Stappia indica: one gene and its partners. The protein of the gene in region 1 binds, or shares a complex with, the protein of each later gene. Links are inferred from orthologs where the notes say so. Each region holds a gene or a part of one and is shown on either strand. Other genes may lie near its edges.

Region 1 (2,901 bases):
CCGTCAGCGGCTGCATGCGGCCCGGCCAGTCGACGGCCAGGAGCCCGGCCTCGATGGTCTCCGGCGCCGGCAGGCGCCCGGCAGCGCGCAGCGAGGCGATGGCCATCGCCGCGTTGACGATCTGGTGGCGACCGAACAGGCGCGGCAGCGGCAGGTCCATCAGACCTTCCTCGTCCTGGTAGACGAGACGGCCGTTCTCCTCGAAGGCGGTGAAATCCTGCCCGAAAACCTGAAGCGGCGCGCCCAGACGTGCAGCGATGCGCGAGATCACCTCAAGCGCCTCGTCCGGCTGCGGTGCGATCACTGCCGGGCAGCCGCGCTTGAGGATGCCGGCCTTTTCCGCCGCGATGTCGGCAAGCCGCTCGCCGAGATAGCGCTCATGGTCCATCGACAGCGGCGTGATGGTGGCCGCGAGGGGCGCATCGACGACGTTGGTGGCATCGAGCCGGCCGCCGAGACCGACCTCCAGCAGCAGCACGTCCGCCGGCTCCTCGGCGAAGAGCAGCAGGGCCGCGGCCGTCGTCACCTCGAAGAAGGTGATCTCCGCGCCCGCATTGGCCTGTTCGCAGGTGTCCAGCGCCTCGATCAGCCGCGCGTCCGTGACGATGCGCCCGGCAAGGCGAATGCGCTCGTTGAAGGAGACCAGGTGCGGAGAGGTGTAGACATGCACCTTGAGGCCGGCCGCCTCCAGGATCGCCCGCATGAAGGCGGTGGTGGAGCCCTTGCCGTTGGTGCCGGCAATGTGGACGAGCGGCGGCAAGCGGTCCTGCGGCCGCCCCAGCGCATCGAGCAGGCGCTCCATGCGGCCGAGCGACAGGTCGATCTCGCGCGGGTGCAGCGCCAGAAGTCGGTCGAGGATCGCTGTTACCTGGTCCATTGTCCTGCCCGCCCTGCCGCGCGGGGATCCGCACGGCTGCAGCAGCCCTCATGGTTACGGGATCTTTCGGGAACGCGGCAAGCCTGGCTGCGTCCACCCGTGTCGCGCCTGCGACAGCCCGGCCGTCTAGCGGCTCTCGCCGTCGGCTTCGCGGCTGCCACTCTCGGCTGCGGAAGAGGTCTCGCCGCCCTGGACGAGTTCCGGCGAGACCTTGGCCTCGTCTTCCTCGCGCGACGGCGTCATCAGCTCTTCCTCGTCCGGCAGGCTGACCTCGGCCTTCATCAGGATCGAGCAGACGCGGGCGATGGTCTCGGGCAGCTTGTGGCGATGCACGACCATGTCGACCATGCCGTGGTCGAGCAGGTATTCCGAGCGCTGGAAGCCCTCGGGGAGCTTTTCGCGGATGGTCTGCTCGATGACGCGGGGACCGGCAAAGCCGATCAGCGCGCCCGGCTCGGCCATGTGCACGTCGCCCAGCATCGCATAGGAGGCCGTCACGCCGCCGGTCGTCGGGTTGGTGAAGACGACGATATAGGGCAGGCCCGCATCGCGCAGCATCTGCACGCCGACGGTGGTGCGCGGCATCTGCATCAGGGACAGGATGCCTTCCTGCATGCGCGCGCCGCCCGAGGCGACGAAGAGCACGAAGGGCGTCTTGCGCGCAACGGCCGTCTGCATGCCGGTCAGCACCGCCTCGCCGGCGGCCATGCCGAGCGACCCGCCCATGAAGGCGAAGTCCTGCACCGCGGCGGTCATGTCCATGCCGCGCAGCTTGCCGGTCGCAACCGTGACGGCATCATCGAGGCCGGTCTTGGCACGGGCATCGCGCAGGCGGTCGGTGTAGCGCTTCTCGTCGCGGAACTTCAGCGGATCGGCGACGACCTCGGGGGTTTTCACCTTCTCGAACGAGCCGTCGTCGAAGAACAGCTCGAGCCGGCGTGTGCCGGAAATCCGCATGTGGTGGCCGGAATTCGGCACCACCCACTGGTTCGCCTCGAGATCGCGATGGAAAACCATCTCGCCGGTCTCGGGGCACTTGATCCACAGGTTCTCCGGCACGTCCCGCTTCTGCAGCAGGCCGCGGATCTTCGGGCGAACGACGTTGTTGATCCAGTTCAAGGCAGATACCGTCCGTTGTCTTGCATGTTCCCGGCCCTCACGCGGCCGATGCGGCTCAGCCGCGGGCCCGCGCGACGCCGCCGGCCAGTCCGCGCACCACCGAGGCCACAGCCTCGACCGTCGCAGCCGTTGCCCGGCCCTCGCCGTCGAGGCTCGTGCGCACCGCTTCCACCAGCACCGATCCGACGACGACGCCATCGGCATCGCGGCCGATCACCTCGGCATCTTCCGCCGTCTTGACGCCGAAGCCCACGGCAACCGGAAGCGAGGTGTGACGCTTGATGCGGCGGACCGCCTCGGTCACCCGGTCGCGGTTGGCGATGGTGGCGCCGGTGATGCCGGTCACCGATACGTAATAGACGAAACCCGACGTGTTGGCGAGAACGGCGGGCAGCCGCTTGTCGTCGGTCGTCGGCGTCGTCAGGCGGATGAAGTTGAGACCGGCGGCCATGGCCGGCAGGCAAAGCTCGTCGTCGGCCTCCGGCGGAATGTCGACGATGATCAACCCGTCGACGCCGGCCTCGACCGCCGTTTTGACGAAAACGGCGGGATCGCGCACGTAGATCGGGTTGTAGTAGCCCATCAGCACGATGGGCGTGTCCTGGTCGTGGCGGCGGAAGGCGCGCACCATGTCCAGCGTCTTGTCCATGGTCTGCCCGGCAGCCAGCGCGCGCTGGTTGGCGAGCTGCACGGGAATGCCTTCGGCCATCGGATCGGAGAAGGGCATGCCGAGCTCGATGACGTCGGCGCCGGCGGCCGGCAGCGCATCGAGGATCGCCTGGGAGGTGGCAAGGTCCGGATCGCCGGCCGTGACGAAGGTCACCAGCGCCGGACGGTTCGCCGCCTGCAATGCCGCGAAGCGGCGGTCGATCCGCGTGTCACTCATCTTGCCCGGTCCCACCCTG
Region 2 (3,911 bases), 2.2 Mb from region 1 along the record:
AGCTGGAGACGGTGGCGCGCCAGAGCCCCTACTGGGACGCGCCGGAAAACCCGCAGCTGCAGGCCCGCCACGACATGGTGCGCGCCAAGCTGATCGCCTTCACCGCCCATCCGAACACGGTGGCGCGCGACTACCCGCGCTCCGACAGCTCGCTGCCGGCCGAATATGCGCGCGCGGTGGTGACCATGCGCACCCGCAGCCGCAAGGAAGCGGTCGAGGCCATCGACAAGCTGATCCGCCGGCAGCCGGACAACCCCTATTTTTACGAACTCAAAGGCCAGGCGCTGCTGGAATCAGGCAACCCGAAGGCGGCCATCGCGCCGTTCCGCCAGGCCTTGAGCCTGCGCCCGCGGGAGGCGCAGTTCCAGATCTGGCTGGGCTTCGCGCTGGTCGCGGCCAACGACACATCGCTGCTGCCGGAGGCCGAGAAGATCCTCAAGGCCGGCCTGCAGGTGGACGAGAACTCGCCCATCGGCCATTCGCAGCTGGCCATCGCGCTCGGCCGACAGGGCAAGACGGCGGAGGCGGATGTGGCGACCGCAAGGGGCCTGATGGCGCGCGGGGATTTCGAGGCCGCCAAGCGCTACGCCGCCCGTGCACAAAAAAAATTGAAGCGGGGCACGCCCGCATGGCTGCAAGCCGATGATATCGTGTCCTATAAACCCCCGAAGCTCCCCGGACGGTCGTGACCGCGCCGCAAGGATGCAAGGCACTCACGCCGGCAGGGCCCGGCCGCTGGAGATCCGAATGAAGAAACTCGTACTGGCCGCCGCCGCGATGCTGGCGCTCTTCCTGTCGCCGATGGCGCTTGCCCAGGACACGCCGCTGCAGCGCGGCGACGTCGAGACCATCGTACGCGAGTACCTGGTCAAGAACCCGGAAGTGATCCGCGAGGCGCTGGAGGAGCTGGAGCGCCGCGAGCTCGCCGCCGCCAGCAAGGCCCGCTCGGACGCGCTGTCGAGCGTCGCCGACATCCTGTTCGAGTCCACCCGTCAGGTGGAGCTCGGCAACCGCGAGGGCGACGTCACGCTGGTCGAGTTCTTCGACTACAATTGCGGCTACTGCAAGCGGGCCATGGCCGACATGGAGCGGCTGCTGGAAGAGGACGACAAGCTGCGCATCGTCCTGAAGGAATTCCCGGTGCTGGGCCAGGGCTCGGTCGAGGCGGCGCAGGTCGCCGTTGCGGTCAACATCGTCGCGCCGGAGAAGTATCACGACTTCCACCGCGAGTTGATGGGCCTGCGCGGCCAGGCCAACAAGGCGGCGGCGCTGGCCGCGGCCAAGACCGCGGGCATCGACACGGCCAAGGTCGAGGAGACGCTGGGCAAGAGCGAGGTGAACACCGCCATCGAGGAGGTCTACATGCTCGCCAACCGGCTCGGCCTGACCGGCACCCCGTCCTATGTGATCGGCGACGAGGTGGTGATGGGCGCGGTCGGCTACGACCAGCTCAAGGGCAAGATCTCGGCCATGCGCAATTGCGGCCAGGCGACCTGCTGAGGCCGCCGGCGACGGGCGCGCGGGGTGAGCAAAGCGGGAAGATCAGGTCTTTTCCTCATCCGCGCGAGTGCCTATAAGAGGCGGGATGTCGCGACGCGGCGCGAGGGTGCGCCGCGTTGCCCCTTGTCGGGCTTCTGGACCGGACTTTCGACACCAGCAGGTTCGCCGCCGGGACCCTTGAAGAGGATTGCATGTCCGCCTCGATCTACGTCCTCAACGGACCGAACCTCAACCGGCTCGGGACCCGGGAGCCTTCCACCTACGGAACGGCGACGCTGGCCGATATCGAGCGGCTGTGCCGCGATGTCGGCGAGGATCTCGATCTCGACATCGAGTTCCGCCAGTCCAACCACGAGGGCGTGCTGGTCGACTGGATCCAGGAAGCGGGCGACGTCGCCCAGGGCCTGGTGATCAATCCGGCGGCCTATACCCACACCTCGGTGGCGCTTCACGACGCGATCCGGGCAGCGCAGATCCCGACCGTCGAGGTCCATCTGACGAACGTCCACGCCCGCGAGGCGTTCCGCCACCACTCCTACGTTTCGCCGGTCGCGCTCGGCGTGATCTGCGGTTTCGGCCCGACGGGCTACCGGCTGGCGCTGGAAGCGCTGTCGACCGTCATCAGGCCATGACCTGCGGGCGCACAGGCGCGCCTTAACAACCACGAAAAGATCAAGACAAGCCCATGTCGGAAAAGAAAAACCAGCTCGACCAGGACCTGATTCGCCAGCTCGCGGCACTGCTCGACGAGACCAACCTGACCGAGATCGAGCTCGAGCGGGACGATTTCCGCGTCCGCGTCGCCCGTCAGGTCACCGTCGAGGCGCCGGTCTCCATCGGCCGCGCCGCAGCTCCCGCCGTCGCCGCACCGGCGCCGGTCGCCCCCGCCGAGGCCGCCAACCATCCGGGCGCCGTGACCTCGCCGATGGTCGGCACCGCCTACCGCTCGCCGGAGCCGGGCGCGCGCACCTTCGTCGAGATCGGCGACACGGTTGCCGCCGGCGACACGCTGCTGATCGTCGAAGCCATGAAGACCATGAACCAGATCGCGGCGCCGCGCGCCGGACGGGTGACGGCGATCTTCGTCGAAGACGGCCAGCCCGTGGAGTACGGCGAGCCCCTCGTCGTCATCGAGTGACGGGGACCGAGCCCATGTTCTCCAAGATCCTGATCGCCAACCGGGGCGAGATCGCGCTGCGCGTGCTGCGCGCGTGCAAGGAGCTTGGCATCCAGACGGTGGCCGTGCACTCGACCGCCGATGCCGATGCCATGCATGTGCGCCTTGCCGACGAGAGCGTCTGCATCGGCCCGCCGGCCGCGCGCGACAGCTACCTCAACATCCCGCAGCTGCTGGCCGCCTGCGAGATCACCGGCGCCGACGCGGTGCATCCCGGCTACGGCTTCCTGTCGGAAAACTCCCGCTTCGCCGAGATCCTGGAGGCGCACAACATCGCCTTCATCGGGCCGACGGCCGAGCATATCCGCATCATGGGCGACAAGATCGCCGCCAAGCAGACGGCGCGCGACCTCGGCATCCCGGTGGTTCCCGGCTCCGACGGCGCGGTGACGCCGAGCGACGATGCCCATGCGATCGCCCGCGAGATCGGCTATCCGGTGCTGGTCAAGGCCGCTGCCGGCGGCGGCGGACGCGGCATGAAGGTGGCGCTCACCGAAAAGGACCTCGACACCGCGCTGTCGACGGCCCGTTCGGAAGCCAAGGCCGCCTTCGGCGACGATGCGCTCTACATGGAGAAGTATCTCGGCAAGCCGCGCCACATCGAGATCCAGGTGCTGGGCGACGGCCGGGGCAATGCCATCCATCTGGGCGAGCGCGACTGCTCGCTGCAGCGCCGCCACCAGAAGGTCTGGGAGGAGGCTCCCTCCCCGGCGCTGAACGCGGCGCAGCGCAAGGAGATCGGCGAGATCGTCGCCACTGCCATGCGCAAGCTGAAATACCGCGGCGTCGGCACGATCGAGTTCCTCTACGAGGACGGCAAGTTCTACTTCATCGAGATGAACACCCGCCTGCAGGTGGAGCATCCGGTGACGGAGATGATCACCGGCATCGACCTGGTCAACGAGCAGATCCGCATCGCCTCGGGCGCCGAGCTGACGCTGCGCCAGGAGGACGTGCTGTTCGAGGGCCATGCCATCGAATGCCGCATCAATGCCGAGAACCCGCGCACCTTCGCGCCCTCGCCCGGCCAGATCAGCTACTATCACCCGCCGGGGGGCCTGGGCGTGCGCGTCGATTCCGGCGTCTATCAGGGCTACCGGATCCCGCCGCACTACGACAGCCTGATCGGCAAGCTGATCGTGCACGGCCGCAACCGGGTGGAGTGCATGATGCGGCTGCGGCGCTGCCTCGACGAGTTCGTCGTCGACGGCATCCAGTCGACGATCCCGCTGTT
Region 3 (4,094 bases), 2.2 Mb from region 1 along the record:
AGGAAGCGGGCGACGTCGCCCAGGGCCTGGTGATCAATCCGGCGGCCTATACCCACACCTCGGTGGCGCTTCACGACGCGATCCGGGCAGCGCAGATCCCGACCGTCGAGGTCCATCTGACGAACGTCCACGCCCGCGAGGCGTTCCGCCACCACTCCTACGTTTCGCCGGTCGCGCTCGGCGTGATCTGCGGTTTCGGCCCGACGGGCTACCGGCTGGCGCTGGAAGCGCTGTCGACCGTCATCAGGCCATGACCTGCGGGCGCACAGGCGCGCCTTAACAACCACGAAAAGATCAAGACAAGCCCATGTCGGAAAAGAAAAACCAGCTCGACCAGGACCTGATTCGCCAGCTCGCGGCACTGCTCGACGAGACCAACCTGACCGAGATCGAGCTCGAGCGGGACGATTTCCGCGTCCGCGTCGCCCGTCAGGTCACCGTCGAGGCGCCGGTCTCCATCGGCCGCGCCGCAGCTCCCGCCGTCGCCGCACCGGCGCCGGTCGCCCCCGCCGAGGCCGCCAACCATCCGGGCGCCGTGACCTCGCCGATGGTCGGCACCGCCTACCGCTCGCCGGAGCCGGGCGCGCGCACCTTCGTCGAGATCGGCGACACGGTTGCCGCCGGCGACACGCTGCTGATCGTCGAAGCCATGAAGACCATGAACCAGATCGCGGCGCCGCGCGCCGGACGGGTGACGGCGATCTTCGTCGAAGACGGCCAGCCCGTGGAGTACGGCGAGCCCCTCGTCGTCATCGAGTGACGGGGACCGAGCCCATGTTCTCCAAGATCCTGATCGCCAACCGGGGCGAGATCGCGCTGCGCGTGCTGCGCGCGTGCAAGGAGCTTGGCATCCAGACGGTGGCCGTGCACTCGACCGCCGATGCCGATGCCATGCATGTGCGCCTTGCCGACGAGAGCGTCTGCATCGGCCCGCCGGCCGCGCGCGACAGCTACCTCAACATCCCGCAGCTGCTGGCCGCCTGCGAGATCACCGGCGCCGACGCGGTGCATCCCGGCTACGGCTTCCTGTCGGAAAACTCCCGCTTCGCCGAGATCCTGGAGGCGCACAACATCGCCTTCATCGGGCCGACGGCCGAGCATATCCGCATCATGGGCGACAAGATCGCCGCCAAGCAGACGGCGCGCGACCTCGGCATCCCGGTGGTTCCCGGCTCCGACGGCGCGGTGACGCCGAGCGACGATGCCCATGCGATCGCCCGCGAGATCGGCTATCCGGTGCTGGTCAAGGCCGCTGCCGGCGGCGGCGGACGCGGCATGAAGGTGGCGCTCACCGAAAAGGACCTCGACACCGCGCTGTCGACGGCCCGTTCGGAAGCCAAGGCCGCCTTCGGCGACGATGCGCTCTACATGGAGAAGTATCTCGGCAAGCCGCGCCACATCGAGATCCAGGTGCTGGGCGACGGCCGGGGCAATGCCATCCATCTGGGCGAGCGCGACTGCTCGCTGCAGCGCCGCCACCAGAAGGTCTGGGAGGAGGCTCCCTCCCCGGCGCTGAACGCGGCGCAGCGCAAGGAGATCGGCGAGATCGTCGCCACTGCCATGCGCAAGCTGAAATACCGCGGCGTCGGCACGATCGAGTTCCTCTACGAGGACGGCAAGTTCTACTTCATCGAGATGAACACCCGCCTGCAGGTGGAGCATCCGGTGACGGAGATGATCACCGGCATCGACCTGGTCAACGAGCAGATCCGCATCGCCTCGGGCGCCGAGCTGACGCTGCGCCAGGAGGACGTGCTGTTCGAGGGCCATGCCATCGAATGCCGCATCAATGCCGAGAACCCGCGCACCTTCGCGCCCTCGCCCGGCCAGATCAGCTACTATCACCCGCCGGGGGGCCTGGGCGTGCGCGTCGATTCCGGCGTCTATCAGGGCTACCGGATCCCGCCGCACTACGACAGCCTGATCGGCAAGCTGATCGTGCACGGCCGCAACCGGGTGGAGTGCATGATGCGGCTGCGGCGCTGCCTCGACGAGTTCGTCGTCGACGGCATCCAGTCGACGATCCCGCTGTTCCGCGACCTGGTCGACAACCAGGACATCGCCAACGGCATGTACGACATCCACTGGCTCGAGAAGTATCTCGCCGCCAAGTCGGACGACGACTGACGGGACGGACGGCGCCGCGAGCCGGCGCCGTCTCCCGAAGTTTGCAGGCGCGCGTTTGACGAGCCTGCCAGGAAGGGCAGCCATGGCCGGGAACACCCACGATCCGCTGGTCATCACGCCGCAGGTGCTGCTCAAGGCCTATGCCTGCGGCATCTTTCCCATGGCCGAGTCGGCCGAGGATCCCAACCTCTTCTGGATCGAGCCGGAGCATCGCGGCGTCCTGCCGCTCGAGAGCTTCCACATCCCCCGCCGCCTGCGCCGCACCCTGCGCCAGGACGTGTTCGAGATCCGCGTCGACCACGACTTCCAGGGCGTGATCGACGGCTGCGCCGCCCCGGCGGACGGCCGCCGCAAGACCTGGATCAACCGCGAGATCCGCCGCCTCTACGGCGCGCTCTACGACATGGGCTACTGCCATACGGTGGAAGCCTGGCGCGGCGGCGAGCTGGTCGGCGGGCTCTACGGCGTGTCGCTGGGCGGCGCCTTCTTCGGCGAGAGCATGTTCGCCCGCGAGCGCGATGCCTCCAAGGTGGCGCTGAGCCATCTGGTGGCGCGGCTGATCGCCGGCGGCTACCACCTGCTCGACGCGCAGTTCGTCACCGAGCACCTGGCCCAGTTCGGCGCGGAAGAAGTGCCGAAGGCGATCTACGACAGGCAGCTGAGCGCCGCGCTCAATCACTATGGCGACTTCCTGGCCCTGTCCGACCGGGTCACGGGCGCTGAGGCGCTGGCCGTGATCGACAGCGCGCAGGACAGCTCGGACAGGGACTGAGCTCCCTAAAACTCCAGGCCGAGCAGCCGCGCGACCTCTTCGGCCAGCAGGCGCGCCTCGTCCGCGCCCTTGCCGCGCGGCTCCGTCTCCAGGATCGTCAGCCCCTCGCCCATCGAGGCGGCGAAGGCCGTACGGTTGCCGAGCCGGGCGGAGGCGACGGTGAAGCCGTTCTCGCCGATCAGCCCCATCACCTCGGCCGTCAGCGCGGCGCGCGGCGGCACGCGGTTCAGCACGACGAGCGAGTCGGTGCCCTCACGCCTGGCGATGTCGACCGTCTGGCCGGTGGCCCACAGGTCGACCTGCGTCGGCTGCATCGGCACCAGCACGAGGTCGGCGGCCTCGATGGCCGGGCGCACGTCGGAATCGGTCTTGGGCGGCGTGTCGAGGATGACGAGGCCATGGTCGCGGGCGAGCGAGCGCGCCTCGCGCCGGGCGCCCCAGCCGCTGGAGGTGCGGAAGGTCAGGCCGGTCGTCCCGTCGCCGAGCGAGCCCTCGCGGGCCTCGTACCAGGTGCCGAGCGAGCCTTGCGGATCGATGTCGACCACGGCGACCGGAAAGGCGCCGCGCGCGGCCAGCGCCACCGCAAGATGCGCCGCCAGCGTCGTCTTGCCCGAGCCGCCCTTTTGCTGCGCGACAGAAATGATACGCCCCGTCATGGTCTGCTCCCGCAGGTTCCGTCTTCGCTCGTGCCGTCCATCAGTGTTGCCCGCCATTGTTGCATTGCAAAAAATCAAAGACAATCGCCATCATGGTGGCCGCCGGGCGAGGCATGCGCAAGCGCCGTCCCCTCTTCCGTCCCCTCTTCCGCCCCCTCTGGACCGGGCAAGGCCGAGGGCGTAAACAAGGGCCCGCCGGCCGTCCCGCACCGTTCCATCCGCAGGAGATTTTCCGTGACCGACCATGTGATTGCGCCTCCTGCCGCGGCCGATGTCGCCGTCGAGGGAACGGATGCGCGCTTCCCCATCCGCCGGGTCTTCTGCGTCGGGCGCAACTATGCCGCCCATGCCCGCGAGATGGGCAAGGACCCGGACCGGGAGCCGCCGTTCTTCTTCACCAAGCCGGCGGACGCGGTGTGCGATGCCGGCGGCACCCTCCCCTATCCGCCGCTGACGCAGGACCTGCATCACGAGGTGGAGCTGGTGGTCGCCATCGGCCGCGGCGGGCGCGACATCGCGCCGGAGGATGCGGAAAACCA
Region 4 (4,118 bases), 450 kb from region 1 along the record:
GTCGGCTTGCTATACGGGGCGAGCGACGCGCCGTCAAGGCGTCTTGCACGCGAAATCGCGCGAAAGCGGCGGACCGTCCGCGCGCCGGCGACCAAGGACGCAAGTCCCGATACCGCAAGAGTGGCGCGGGCGCAACGCGGCGCGCCCATCGCCGGAAGAGGCCTCGACGACATTTGCAGTCCGTTAACCATGCGGTTACCGTGTTTCGCGAGAATGCCAGCACGAACGGTTCGCCGTCCCGCAGGGTTTCAGGCCGCAGGCCATCCTCTCGCGGGAAAATGCTTTGCGTCCCCCCGGGGTCCCTTTTCGGCTCTTCGGGTCGGTCTTGTCGGGTCGGTTCCTTCGGTCCACCGGGCCCGCCGCGTCCTCAAGCTCGAGGGCGCGCGTGCATCGGCGACGGGCCGCCCGAAGCGGGTGCGCAGGCAGGGCCGGAAGTCGAGTGTGTTGTCCGGCCGGCCGCGGCCGCGCGGAGTGTGAGGTTCCGATGTCCAGGCTCTTCCTTTCGTCTGCAAGGTCACAGGCCCGCCGCCTGCTTCCCGCCGGCTTTGCCGCCGCCGCCATGCTGGCCGCCCCGTTGGCGTCCGTTCCGGCCAGCGCCGAGACCGCACGGCTCGGCGGCGTCTACGATATCTCCGTCTCCGGCTTCAAGATCGCCCGCGGCTCGCTGTCGCTGGTGCTGCAGGCCAACGCCTATTCCGCAAAGGTCGGCATGGAGCCGGCCGGCATCGGCACGCTGTTTTCCGCCGGCAAGGGCGGGGCGGAGGCCTCCGGCTGGGTGTCGGGGAAGAAGGTGGTGCCGTCGAGCTACAAGATGGCCTCGCGTGCGGCCGACCGCGACTTCTTCGTCGACCTGGCGCAGGGCTCGGGCAAGGTGCGCTCGATGCGCGTGACGCCGAAGTTCAAGCCCAATCCGGAGCGGATCGAGGTCACCAAGAAGCACACGCGCAACGTCGTCGACCCGCTCAGCGCCATCCTGATGCCGGTGAAGGCGGCCAAGGGCCAGCCGGACGCCTCGGTCTGCGACCGCCGCATCCCGGTGTTCGACGGCTGGACGCGCTTCGACATCCAGCTCGGCTTCAAGGAAATCCGCGAGGTCTCGGGCAAGGGCTACGACGGCAAGGTGGTGGTGTGCTCGGCGCGCTGGATCCCGGTCGCCGGCCATCGCCCCTCCACCAAGTCGGTGAAGTACATGGCCGAAAACCGCCGCATGGAAGCCTGGCTCGCTCCTCTCGGCTCCGGCCGCGTCTTCGTGCCCTACCGCATAGAGATGGGCACCAACAGCGGCACGCTGGTGGTGGAACCGCGCCAGCTCGACTTCAAGGCCGGCCAGGACCAGGCCGCCCGCTGAAGCGAAAACTGCTTCTGACGCCCCCGATTTCACAAGCGCCGGCGCGGATCGCTCCCGCCGGCGCTTGCATTTTCGCCTCGCGCACGCCATGTCGACGCGGCGGGCAACTTGACAGCGGCAGCCTCCCTCGCCAGTGTCGCGCCGCAAATGACCCGGCGCCGGCATGAGGCCGCGCCGCAGACTTTCTGGACCGGTAAACCGATGCACAGCTTCCTCGAGTTCGAAAAACCCGTCGCCGACCTGCAGGGCAAGGTCCACGAGTTGCGGTCGGTCGCGGGTTCGGGCGAGGCGGTCGAGATATCGGGCGAGATCGAACGGCTGGAAAAGAAGGCCGAGCAGACGCTGCGCGACCTCTATTCGCGGCTGACGCCCTGGCAGAAGACGCTGGTGGCGCGCCATCCGGACCGTCCGCATGCGGCGGACTACATCACCGGGCTGATCGAGGACTTCACGCCGCTGGCCGGCGACCGCAGCTATGCCGAGGACGCGGCGATCATCGCCGGCATCGGCCGGTTCCGCGGCCGCTCGGTGGCGATCCTGGGCCAGGAGAAGGGCGCCGACACCCAGTCGCGGCTCAAGCACAATTTCGGCATGGCGCGGCCCGAGGGCTACCGCAAGGCGGTGCGCATCATGCAGATGGCCGAGCGGTTCTCGCTGCCGGTGATTTCCTTCGTCGACACTGCCGGCGCCTATCCGGGCATCGGCGCCGAGGAGCGCGGCCAGGCCGAGGCGATCGCCCGCTCGACCGATGCCTGCCTGGCGCTGGGGACGGCGAACCTTGCCCTGATCATCGGCGAAGGCGGCTCGGGCGGTGCCATCGCCATCGCCACCGCCAACCACGTCGCCATGCTGGAGCACGCGATCTACAGCGTGATCTCGCCGGAGGCCGGCGCCTCGATCCTGTGGCGCGACAGCGCCAGGGCGCAGGACGCGGCCACCAACATGAAGATCACCGCGCAGGACCTGATCCAGCTCAAGGTGATCGACGAGATCGTCGAGGAGCCGCTGGGCGGCGCGCACCGGGCCAAGGCCATCGTCATCGACCGTGCGGGCGGGGCCATCGACAAGGCGCTCGCCCGGTTCGACGGGATGAGCGGCGCCGAGATCCGCGCCCATCGCCGCGACAAGTTCCTGGCCATCGGCCGGTCGCTGTAAGCCCGCCAGGGGCTTCGATCGCGCTCTGCCGCCAAAACGCCAGAATCTTGCGTCAGCAAGACGCGAGCATTGTGAAATCCGTCCGCAGGGCGGCGCTGGAACCGTTGTGTTTCCGGCCGCCGCTGAGGGCAGGACCGCTGGCGGGGTAACTCCCAAGTGACTGGAAGTGCGGGCCGCGCCGACCGATAGTGGCGGCATGGCAGGCAGGCATGACGGTCGCGGGGCAGGGATTTCGAACAGGGTCCCTGACAGGTTTCGGGCAGGGTTCGGGCTCAGTTTCGGCAGGGTTTTAGGCAGACAGGCATGATGGTGCAGGGGATCGCACGGCTTCGCACAAACACCCGCAGGACGCTTGTGGCGCTGGCGCTTGCCGGCGCGCTCGCCGGTTGCCAGGCCGACGAGATGATCACCTCCGGGCCGAAGCACCTGCGCGAGATCAGCGCCAGCATCCGGCAGAAGATGCCGGGCCTCGACATGTCGACGACCAGCCCGATCATGCTGCGCATCTTCAAGGAAGAATCCACCCTTGAAGTGTGGAAGCAGACGCGCAACGGCCGATATGCGCTGCTGGAGACGTTCGAGATCTGCAAGTGGTCCGGCGAGCTGGGTCCGAAGGTCAAGGAAGGCGACCGCCAGGCGCCGGAAGGCTTCTACGAGATCACCCCGGCATTGATGAACCCGAATTCCAGCTATCACCTGGCGTTCAACCTCGGCTATCCCAACCAGTACGACCGCTCGCACAACCGCACCGGCACGCATCTGATGGTGCATGGCGCCTGCTCCTCGCGCGGGTGCTACGCGATGACCGACCAGCAGGTGCAGGACATCTACGGCCTGGCGCGCGAGAGCTTCAAGGGCGGCCAGCGCTCGTTCCAGGTGCAGGCCTTTCCCTTCCGCATGACCGCGGAGAACATGGCCAAGCACCGCAAGTCCGAGCATTATGACTTCTGGCGGATGCTGAAGAGCGGCTACGACCATTTCGAGGTGACCAAGCAGCCGCCGAAGATCGCCGTCTGCGAGAAGCGCTATGTCTTCGACGCGGTGCCGCTGGTGGAGGGCGTACCGTTCCGCGCCACCGCCAAGTGCCCGGAATACGACATTCCCGACGCCATCGAGGTCGCAGTCGCGCAGAAGCAGCGCAAGGACGAGCAGAAGATCATCGAGATCGCCGCGGCAGAGGAGCGGGCCGAGCGCCGGCGCGCGCAGATCGCCGCGCTCTTCGGCAACAGCGAGGCGGACAAGGCCGGCGAGACGGCAGAGACGCCGGGCGAGACGACCCCGGCGGCCGGCACCAGCCAGCCCGTCGCGGTGGCCGCGACCACGGCGGCGCCTGCCGCTGCAACGGCCCGAGAAGCTACGGCGACAGCAGCCACGGCGACGACCGAGGCTGCCACGCAGCAGACGGCCTTCGCTGCGACCGAGAAGAAGACGTCCGGCGGGTTCTTCAGCCGGCTGTTCTCAGGGGGCAGCAGCGACGAGGCCGAGGCTGCCGACGGCACGCCGGACCCGAATGCGCCGGTGCCCCCGGCCAAGCCGTGATCATTGGAACTGTCGTAGGTTTTACGCCCAGATCGCCATGCGCAGGCCTCTTGCGTCGCGCTCCGGCTCGCGCGGG

Evidence for each region.
Region 2: the proteins of accD (region 1) and accB are in contact, whole or in part, in a solved structure (PDB 8UXZ), measured with the Escherichia coli proteins. The link is inferred for Stappia indica from one-to-one orthologs.
Region 3: the proteins of accD (region 1) and accC are in contact, whole or in part, in a solved structure (PDB 8UXZ), measured with the Escherichia coli proteins. The link is inferred for Stappia indica from one-to-one orthologs.
Region 4: the proteins of accD (region 1) and GH266_RS11445 are in contact, whole or in part, in a solved structure (PDB 8UXZ), measured with the Escherichia coli proteins. The link is inferred for Stappia indica from one-to-one orthologs.

The regions. Positions count from the first base shown.
Region 1 is NZ_CP046908.1:2,895,778-2,898,678, reverse strand. It holds accD (acetyl-CoA carboxylase, carboxyltransferase subunit beta), read right to left. Parts: upstream 1,997-2,901; coding sequence 1,004-1,996; downstream 1-1,003. Other genes in the region: trpA (tryptophan synthase subunit alpha), read right to left, coding at 2,052-2,882; GH266_RS13650 (bifunctional folylpolyglutamate synthase/dihydrofolate synthase), read right to left, coding at 1-877.
Region 2 is NZ_CP046908.1:688,087-691,997, forward strand. Bases 1,145-3,911 are described here. They hold accB (acetyl-CoA carboxylase biotin carboxyl carrier protein), read left to right. Parts: upstream 1,145-2,185; coding sequence 2,186-2,638; downstream 2,639-3,911. Other genes in these bases: GH266_RS03130 (DsbA family protein), read left to right, coding at 1,145-1,500; aroQ (type II 3-dehydroquinate dehydratase), read left to right, coding at 1,692-2,132; accC (acetyl-CoA carboxylase biotin carboxylase subunit), read left to right, coding at 2,653-3,911. In the rest of the region: GH266_RS03125 (M48 family metalloprotease), read left to right, coding at 1-689; more of GH266_RS03130, read left to right, coding at 748-1,144. UniProt on the Escherichia coli protein: This protein is a component of the acetyl coenzyme A carboxylase complex; first, biotin carboxylase catalyzes the carboxylation of the carrier protein and then the transcarboxylase transfers the carboxyl group to form malonyl-CoA.
Region 3 is NZ_CP046908.1:689,965-694,058, forward strand. What follows is about bases 1-2,950. They hold accC (acetyl-CoA carboxylase biotin carboxylase subunit), read left to right. Parts: upstream 1-774; coding sequence 775-2,127; downstream 2,128-2,950. Other genes in these bases: aroQ (type II 3-dehydroquinate dehydratase), read left to right, coding at 1-254; accB (acetyl-CoA carboxylase biotin carboxyl carrier protein), read left to right, coding at 308-760; aat (leucyl/phenylalanyl-tRNA--protein transferase), read left to right, coding at 2,210-2,899; parA (ParA family partition ATPase), read right to left, coding at 2,905-2,950. In the rest of the region: more of parA, read right to left, coding at 2,951-3,555; GH266_RS03160 (fumarylacetoacetate hydrolase family protein), read left to right, coding at 3,790-4,094. UniProt on the Escherichia coli protein: This protein is a component of the acetyl coenzyme A carboxylase complex; first, biotin carboxylase catalyzes the carboxylation of the carrier protein and then the transcarboxylase transfers the carboxyl group to form malonyl-CoA.
Region 4 is NZ_CP046908.1:2,447,870-2,451,987, reverse strand. The notes cover bases 553-3,526. They hold GH266_RS11445 (acetyl-CoA carboxylase carboxyltransferase subunit alpha), read left to right. Parts: upstream 553-1,549; coding sequence 1,550-2,503; downstream 2,504-3,526. Other genes in these bases: GH266_RS11440 (L,D-transpeptidase family protein), read left to right, coding at 2,807-3,526; GH266_RS11450 (DUF3108 domain-containing protein), read left to right, coding at 553-1,348. In the rest of the region: more of GH266_RS11450, read left to right, coding at 485-552; more of GH266_RS11440, read left to right, coding at 3,527-4,042; GH266_RS11435 (DUF429 domain-containing protein), read right to left, coding at 4,064-4,118. UniProt on the Escherichia coli protein: Component of the acetyl coenzyme A carboxylase (ACC) complex. First, biotin carboxylase catalyzes the carboxylation of biotin on its carrier protein (BCCP) and then the CO(2) group is transferred by the carboxyltransferase to acetyl-CoA to form malonyl-CoA.